One region of the Virgibacillus sp. FSP13 genome, then DNA from elsewhere that is predicted to be linked to it. Evidence: riboswitches for the same ligand, from Rfam matches in the RefSeq annotation. Region 1 holds a riboswitch; each other region holds the start of a gene.

Region 1 (2,201 bases):
ACGGTTTATATGTTTTCATCAATTCCTTCCCGATTTCGAGATATGTCCATGGGCAAGGAAGTAATGCACAGATTATTTCTGGCAAACTGCCCATTTGTGCATGATACATCATATGCTTCATGTAATGATCAGCAGTAGGTGGTAATGGATGCCCCTGAAGTTCGTCATACCCTACCCCGATTACCTCGCAAAAATTATGGTGAGGATGGGTTTCGCTATGCAGTACAAACTGGATTTGTTCATTAAAAAAGGACATATCTTTACGATTGTTTGATTTGGAAATCGCGATTCCGTAAATGTTGATAAATGCATTTAAATATTCAAAGTCTGCTTTAATATAATGTGCTAATGCTTCTTTAGGGACGTTTTCTTTGCCAATTCCCTGTACAAATGGATGGTTAAAGATTGCTTGAAAAATATCTTTATTTTCTTCTCTAAGATTTTGTGAAAAAGTCATTGTCATGCCTCCTTGAATTTTTAAGGAAGCTACTAGGGGAGTAGAAAAGTAGATAAATAGAGGAGAGTACATATTATTCTCGCTCGACTACTTCCCTCCGCTGGTATTAACCAGATCAGGTTCCAAGGGACTAAGGAATATTCCTATTCTCAGCCGTTACAGCGCCCCTAGTAGTTTTCCGTTATACTAAATATTTTGTGGTACTTGTTGCTTCAAGCGAACAGCTATCATCCAGCCCATCAATGCGCCTGTTCCGCTGCTCACTAGAAATGATGGGAAGAAGAACAATGCACCAACTGAACTTCCCATTAAAAGGTTGGCAAATGGTACGGCAAACAAGGAACCAATAATTCCGGTGCCAATGAATTCTCCAAGTGTAGCCCATAACTTTTTGCCAAATTTTTTGTAGAGATAACCTGCTAGAAAAGCACCAATCATCCCGCCAGGAAATGCCAATAGCGTACCAAGTCCAAGCAAATTACGGAGTAACCCAATCATAAATGCGACCATAACAGCTGGAGTTGGACCGAGCATGATTGCTGCCATGACATTGACCGCATGTTGTACAGGGTAGGCTTTGGCAACGCCTGCTGGAAACCATAGAATTTGTGCCCCAATCGTTCCAATAGCTACAAAAACTGCCATTGTTGTTAGTAAACGCGTTCGATTCATCTGATTCCCCCTTTCAAATAAAATAAAAAAGCTAGATCCTGATAAAGGGACCTAGCTGGTGGGATTAGTTTATGGACATAATGCCACTCACTACTTCCCTCCGCTGGTGTTAACCAGATCAGGTCCATAAGAGTCGGAAAGCAGTTCGGCCTTCCTCTCAGCCCACGATTTTGGGCACCCCTAGTAGTTGAACTATTATAATTTGCTTGTTGATTCTTATCTTAACAGAGGTCTTTCCATTTGTCACCAGTCTATAACAAATATTTTTCTCTCAACAATTCTTAAAGAAAGAAGGGCCGCTCCAAAACCAAAAGTTTGAAGCGGCCCTTTTTCAGTTAATCAATTCCCCGCATAAACACGTGAATTTTCTTTGATGCGGCAAATAGAATGAAACCAAGTAAGATGGATATTCCACCAATGATGCCGAAATATAAAATTTCTGTATCAGGCGAATATAGTTTTACAATTTGTGCATTGATAGCCTGTGCTGAGGCATTGGATAGGAACCATAGACTCATCGTTTGCGCTGAAAATGCAGCTGGTGCAAGTTTCGTAGTTGCTGATAAACCAACTGGTGATAAACATAATTCCCCAATAACAACTAAGAAGAAACTTAATACTAACCATAACGGATTGACAAGTGTGTCTGTTCCATTAATGATAGCTGGTACAATCATCACGAGAAAAGATAGTCCAGCGAAAAATAGCCCAAGTGAAAACTTCTTCGGTGTTGATGGTTGGCTTTTTCCTAAGCGAATCCAAAGCCAAGCAAATACAGGCGCTAAAAGTACAATAAATAAAGGATTCAATGACTGAAACCAAGAAGATTGAAGCTCAAAGCCTGCCAAACTTAGATCGGTTCGCTGGTCAGCAAAACGTGCCAAAATAATTGAACCTTGCTCTTGAATTGCCCAGAACATAATAGCTGCGATAAACATTGGTATATACGCAAGTAAACGAGATCGCTCCACTTCTGTTGTTTTCTTGCTGCGATACATAACGATGAAATAGCACGTAGGAATTACAATCCCTAGTAAACTTACAATCATTGTGAAACCGTTAATTGTTAAGA
Region 2 (2,201 bases), on a different contig from region 1:
AACCCATATAGCCAATGCGATATCGTAAGCTCCACATGAACCTTCCTTTCTTCTTACGTGTGCTATAGCCTATGCAAATCGATAATAGGGAGTGAGAAAAAAGGAAGGTTCAAAAAACAATTTACTTTTGACACTGGAACAAGGTATGGTGTATTTAATTTAAAACGGACAAACGAGCTTACGCTTGTTTGTCCGTTTCAGAATCCAACTTTTCGGCACAATGATTACAATATAAGTTTCCATCTATTTGTTCACCATCAAAAAAGCCATTTTCACAATAAACAGCATCCCCACATGATTTACATTCGCCAATTAATTCCCGCAAAATGATCACCCCTATTTTCAGTATACTCAAAAAATATGCACTTCGCAAAATAGGTGCTGTGCACAAATCTATCTTTATTCATTTTCCCAAAAATAAAAGCCGTGCCAACTAAAGACAGTGGCACGACCCAACATATCGTGAGCGGAAAGCTAATGCTTATGCAGTTGCACTTAATAGTGTTCTTGGCTGTTTATGGAACAAGAAGAACACCGCGATTGTACAAATAATGAACGACGGAATAATGTATGAAATATTATAAAGCAATGAATAAATCCAGACATTCATGCCGTCAACTGCCGACTCGAAAAATACGACTCCTGCAGCAAAATGGGCAATAAAACGCAACATGGAACCGAGAAAGACACCAGTTAAAATATATGTTATAGATGTTGCCGTATTGCCTTCCTTAACTGCATGCTGAATTGGTTTTGCAAAAATGCCTGCAAAGCCGATCACAGTAAACGCTACCGCATAATCAAGCAGGCCTTGCCAAAAGTACAATATATATCCTGTGCCTAATGCTACTTGTAAAACACCCCATAGAAATCCTGACAATAATCCACCTTTTAATCCCCAACGAAAGGCGACAATAAATACCGGAATCATTGCCAATGAAATTGATCCGCCTTGTGCCCAAATTTTAAAAGATAAAAACGGAGCAAGATCCAATGCTAATGCTAACGCTGTAAAAATAGCTACTTCAATTAAAAACAATGTACGTTTCTCCTTCAAACAAATAACCTCCCCTTCTAGTAGACTAAAAATCTACCTGCGAAAATTTTGAACACAAAAAAAGCAATGTCAAAGGGGAAGCTTCCTGATGGGGAATCCGCTCACATTGCTTTTATACCATCAAAAAAGCTACCATCCCTACGCTAGTATTAACTAACAGGTTCAAAGGGTAAGAACAGCTCAGTGTTCACTCTCAGCCAAATGGGCTCCCCCTGTAGACTTTTATTTCTATGCTTTTTTCGTTACCTGTATTATAACGTATTCGCCAACCAGTGACAACGCTAGGATTTAAAGTGCCAAAAACTCCTCAACATCTTTTACACATAAACGGATGGCATTTTCCCAGAAGTCTGGTTTCGTCAAATCAATTCCTAAATGTTTTTCCGCTAAGTCTTCAACGGTCATTTTTCCGGTGTCACGAAGAAGTGCAATATAGTCATCTTCAAAACTACCACCTTTTTCAAGTGCAAATGCATAGATTCCGAGACTAAACAAATAACCGAACGTATATGGAAAATTATAAAATGGCGTTCCCGTGATGTGAAAATGCAGTTTAGACGCCCAGAAATTCGGATCGTACGTATCTAAAGCATCGCAATATGCCTCTTTTTGTGCCTCCACCATTAATTCATTTAGTCTAGGTACCGGAACCATACCTTGTTTTCGTTCATCATAAAATCGTTGCTCAAAAAGGAATCGCGCATGAATATTCATAAAAAAGGCAACACTCCGCTGTATTTTATCCTCTAGTACAGACAGTTTTTCCTCTTTGCTTTTAGCATTTTTCACTGATGCATCGGCAATAATCATTTCAGCAAACGTTGATGCCGTTTCTGCTACATTCATTGCATACCCCTGATTCAATCCATTCACATCATTCATTACATGCTGGTGGTAAGCATGGCCTAATTCATGGGCAAGGGTGGCAATATTAGAAGTTGTCCCAGAATATGTCATAAAAATACGTGTCTGTTCACTGTCTGGAAAACTTGTGCAGAATCCCCCTGGACGCTTTCCAGCACGATCTTCCGCCTCAATCCAACGATTATCAAAAGCCATTCGGGCAAAATCAGCCATTTTCGGACTAAAGTTTCGAAAATTCTCAACGATAAAGTTAGCCCCTTCTGTATAGCTGGAAGTTTTT
Region 3 (2,201 bases), on a different contig from region 1:
AATCCCAACGCTTATTCCGATCAAAAAGCCAATAACCGATAATGTAATGGTTGAGACTAAATGATGTTGATACACTTGCCAACCTTCTATACCTGTTTGAATTATTTGTGATGGTGCAGGAAGGAGCCAATCCGGTATATTAAAAAGAATACTGAAAAGCTCCCACGCACTGAACAAAAGGAGGAGAACCACAGCCGGTTTCCATCCTTTTTTAATGATTCCTTTCATTAGCGATATTTCTCCGTCAATTCAGATATTGAAGCTCCATCTGGTTTATGAAACACTTTCACCTGTGAAATAATACTTTCACACCCGCTTTCCGTCATTTTAGTATTCATTTTTTCGATAATTGACAGAAGTTCCGGCAAATCGCCTTCCATTGTAGTTTCAAGTGGATTCACCTCATATTTCACTCCTGATTGAGCAATAACCTCTATTGCAGCATCTACATATGGAATCGGATCTTCCCCGTTTTTTGTCTTTGGTATAATTTGAACACTAACTAACGCATTTGCCACTTAAATACCCTCCTATTTTGGTAAAAATTCATTTGTAAAAGCTTTTTCGCTATCTAGTTGTTTCCCATATTGACAATATCCACCTCATCAGCGGAAGCATTCTCTTGGTTCATAAGGGATGTAAGAACAGCCTTCTCAACTGGCGCACCCCAACCACCATACGTTTTCCCCGCAAAGTCTTTAGGTGATGTGATTTCTTTTTCTTTTGGTGAGGCAAAACCGGATGTATTATGCTGGATCACTGCCACCTTGCACACGTGCTTCTGTAATACTTTCCTGCGCACCCACACCAAAATCGGCCTTTCCTGATGCGACAAGCTGATCAGCCCCAACTTCTCCTGGCATCATAATTTCCACGTCCAGTCCTTGTCATTAAAATATCCCTTTTTCTGTGCAACATAAATGCCAGTATGATTCGTATTTGGTGTCCAGTCCAAAACGAACTTTATTTTCTGCTTGGCGTTCTCATCTTGATCCGCACTCTTTGACTCATTGTTATCGTTACATGCCACAAGAATGGTAACCATAATTAATAACATTAAAAGCTTCTTCATTTCCTATCCTCCATGTATTTGTAATATTGTTTAGGAAAATGATCGGCACAAAGGTTTAAAAATGACAATAAAAAAACACCACCATTTTTAAACCTGGGGTGCATACAAAAAAGAAAGATTTACCTTTTCTTTTAATTCGTGCTCAAATGTGTCATTTTTACCGGACTTTTTGAACAACCTTTGATGTTCCCTACGCTGGTTTCAGCCAGATCAGGTTCCAAGGGTCAGTATCTATCGGATACAATCTCAACCAGCTCAACTGGTCCCCCCACAAAATCTATTTAATTTTGATCTTACATGTTTAAAGGTACTACATTACGATACCGTTTTCAAGAAGATTCATAATATTCAAACCAGATCGTTAAAGATTGGCCCGCCAAATACCGTTGTATGATATTCTCCCGATTCCCCCAGCGGACAAACATCCTTCTTGCTAATATCAGTAATAAACGATTCATCTATAAGACGACCAATCCAGCTTTCCGGAAGTTTTGTATTATCTACTTTGATAACCCGTGCCTGAAACTTTGAAGCTACAAATTCTCTTAATAGATCCAATACCTCATGTTGATCCGTCCACAATGGGTAAATCGGTGCTACACCAGCTTTTTCTGCAACTTGCTCTCCCCACTCACGATGTCCTTCTAAATAAATATCACCAAATGCAACACTATCAATCTTATTGTTCTTTTTTAAATCTTGTAACGTACGAACAAAATCCTGTGTATATTCCGTAAAGTCTGTCTTGATAAAATGAACCGGAATCCCAATACGTTCAGCCTGTTTTTCAATTTGATCAAGCTTCTCCCCGTGTGCGACTGTTTCCTGTTTTTCTTGCCATATCGTCGTAATGAGACAAGAAACATCGTAACCTTGTTGTTGCAAACGATATAATGCTAAACAACTATCTTTCCCACCGCTGAATGATAAAGCTATTTTCATGACTACTGGCTCCTTCTTCTACTTATTACCTATACTATATCATTCAAACCTAAAAGAAAGAAAGCCAGTGGTCAGCTGGCTCTCCCCAGGAGGTTTCATGGGTTGTAATAAATCTTCCACAAGTCTTGTTTCGATTTATACTTTATTCTATGTGCACGCTTCCTCACTTGTATTGGTATTTTCCTCA
Region 4 (2,201 bases), on a different contig from region 1:
GCGGGTTCTCCCCAATCTAGTTCATTTGGCAATCCGGTTTTTACTGCACAGAAACGGCAGCCGCGGGTACAGGTATCACCTAAAATCATAAATGTTGCCGTTTTTCGTTCACTCCAGCATTCGTGGATATTTGGACAGCGAGCTTCCTCACAAACCGTATTCAATTTCTTATCACGCATTAGTTTCTTAAGTCCCCGGTAGGATTGGTTTGTGTTGATTTTCGTTTTTAACCATTCCGGTTTCCGTATGTATTCCTCTTGTTTAGCCATTTAGTACACGCTCCTTAGATTATGTTTGAAGTTCCAATCGTTACTGCTATATTTTATTTCAGCAAGCTGGTACACTTCATTCCATTGTTCATTGGTTAGTTCGAATGGAAATAGCTCAATGTCTACTCCTGTTTCGAAGCCTCTTTTAAACGCGTCTTTCATGGTGTCCATAGATACATGTTGATTTGTTTCTTGATTAATAGCTGTTGCTTTTTGATCAAAAGCCTTTCTTTTCTTTTCCCGGATTTCCTCGCTTGGAAAGTGGAACAAATCAAAAAGCATTGTTTTATTGATTGATCTTGGTATCGATCCGTGTTGCAGTAGTACCCCTTTTTGGCGTGTCTGGGCATTTCCCGATATTTTCTTACCGTCAGCCATTAATTCATACAACGCAGGTTTTTCAAAACATACGGCTGAGCGGCTCTTTTCTGCCTTGTTTGTTTCTGCATAATTTGCTGTAATACCTAACTTGGTATACCCTGCAAAAATCCCTTTTGAAAGTATGTAATAAGCCTCTCCGACTGATGCTGGGATATATGGTTTATCCTCTGCAATGATAATGCTGTAAGTTAGCTCATCATCGTGTAAAACAGCGCTTCCTCCTGTTAGACGGCGAACAAGGGGGATCTGGTAACGGTCTAATGCTTGCAAATCAATTGCTTTATCGACATCCTGAAAATAACCTAAGGAAAGGCTTGGGGTAGACCACTGATAGAAACGCAAAATTGGTGGTATTTTCCCCTCACTATGCCATTGCAACAGCATCTCATCGAGTGCCATATTAACCGCAGCATCACATATCCCAGTATCGATAAATAGCCATTCATCACGCACATGAATCGCCTCCTTATGTTGATGTTGGTACTGTTAATAACCTGAAAAGTAATGGGCTGCACCCAGTGGAATGCAGCCCGTTTGTATGAATGATACATGCGACTACACTTCCCCACGCTGGTATTACCTAGATCGGGTGCGAAGGGTCAGAACGAAGATGTTCTTCTCAGCTAAAAAAAGCTCCCCTAGTGATTTTTTTATTTTATTTAACAATTCTATAGTAAAGGGAGAGATGTAAATTGTAAAGCAAATTGGAAAATTTATCTGTTCCGGAAATTTTCCTGCTTATGGTGCGTGTTAAAGAGGATGAATAGGACCGAGAAGTTCGAGGCTGCATAGTGGAATCTAAAAATTAGGTCAAATAGGTTGTTTTTGTAATTAACCATCTGTAATATATAAGAAAATTTCGTAATAAATGTGATTGGTAGATGCGTTTGTTAGAGCGGGGGAGGAATAGGATTGAATAAAATAGTAGATATGCAGCAAGTTTCGTGGAAAAGGCAAGGGGAAGAAATCTTATCAGATATCGATTGGGAGGTTGTAAATGGAGAACATTGGGCTATTCTTGGACTAAATGGGTCAGGCAAAACAACTTTATTGAACATGATAAACGGCTATATTTGGCCAACGAAGGGAAGGGTCAGCATACTAGAGAAGTCGTTCGGGCAAACGGATATCCGGGAGTTGCGAAAATCAATTGGCTGGGTTAGCTCATCCCTTCAAGAAAGAATGAAGGAGACAGAGCGCGTCGAGAATATTGTTGTCAGCGGAAAATTTGCGTCGATCGGGTTGTATGAAAATCCAACAGAAGATGATTTTGAAAAATCCTACCAAATTATGGAACAACTTCACTTCGGTCACTTACGGGGAAGAACTTATCAAACTTGTTCTCAGGGGGAGAAGCAAAAGATCCTTATCGCACGAGGTTTGATGGGATCACCGAACTTACTTATATTAGATGAACCAACAAACGGACTTGATTTTATTTCTCGTGAGGAATTAATGAATACTATTAACCAAATAGCTATACAGAAAAATGCACCAACGATCCTGTTTGTAACCCATCACATAGAAGAAATCATGCCTATTTTTACACAT

The links. A riboswitch is a leader RNA that binds a small molecule or an ion and turns the genes downstream of it on or off. The one in region 1 is predicted to bind thiamine pyrophosphate.
Region 2: linked by a shared signal. The riboswitch ahead of thiT (energy-coupled thiamine transporter ThiT) and the one ahead of thiW (energy coupling factor transporter S component ThiW) in region 1 are both predicted to bind thiamine pyrophosphate.
Region 3: linked by a shared signal. The riboswitch ahead of ACW2QC_RS16740 (ABC transporter substrate-binding protein) and the one ahead of thiW (energy coupling factor transporter S component ThiW) in region 1 are both predicted to bind thiamine pyrophosphate.
Region 4: linked by a shared signal. The riboswitch ahead of ACW2QC_RS16550 (lipoate--protein ligase family protein) and the one ahead of thiW (energy coupling factor transporter S component ThiW) in region 1 are both predicted to bind thiamine pyrophosphate.

Annotation. Positions count from the first base shown of each region.
Region 1 covers NZ_JBSVKG010000012.1:52,049-54,249, forward strand. The annotation lists gene tenA (thiaminase II) at 1-457, opposite strand, end outside; TPP riboswitch at 533-636, opposite strand; gene thiW (energy coupling factor transporter S component ThiW) at 644-1,129, opposite strand; TPP riboswitch at 1,208-1,321, opposite strand; gene ACW2QC_RS11835 (peptide MFS transporter) at 1,465-2,201, opposite strand, start outside.
Region 2 covers NZ_JBSVKG010000004.1:10,912-13,112, reverse strand. The annotation lists gene ACW2QC_RS05090 (hypothetical protein) at 1-35, opposite strand, end outside; gene ACW2QC_RS05085 (hypothetical protein) at 179-325, opposite strand; gene thiT (energy-coupled thiamine transporter ThiT) at 482-1,057, opposite strand; TPP riboswitch at 1,175-1,280, opposite strand; gene ACW2QC_RS05075 (M3 family oligoendopeptidase) at 1,346-2,201, opposite strand, start outside.
Region 3 covers NZ_JBSVKG010000025.1:19,696-21,896, reverse strand. The annotation lists partial or broken gene ACW2QC_RS16750 (ABC transporter permease) at 1-228, opposite strand, end outside; gene ACW2QC_RS16745 (thiamine-binding protein) at 228-518, opposite strand; partial or broken gene ACW2QC_RS16740 (ABC transporter substrate-binding protein) at 578-1,072, opposite strand; TPP riboswitch at 1,243-1,352, opposite strand; gene ACW2QC_RS16735 (Dph6-related ATP pyrophosphatase) at 1,421-2,014, opposite strand.
Region 4 covers NZ_JBSVKG010000024.1:37,465-39,665, reverse strand. The annotation lists gene lipA (lipoyl synthase) at 1-269, opposite strand, end outside; gene ACW2QC_RS16550 (lipoate--protein ligase family protein) at 270-1,103, opposite strand; TPP riboswitch at 1,196-1,300, opposite strand; gene ACW2QC_RS16545 (ABC transporter ATP-binding protein) at 1,563-2,201, shown strand, end outside.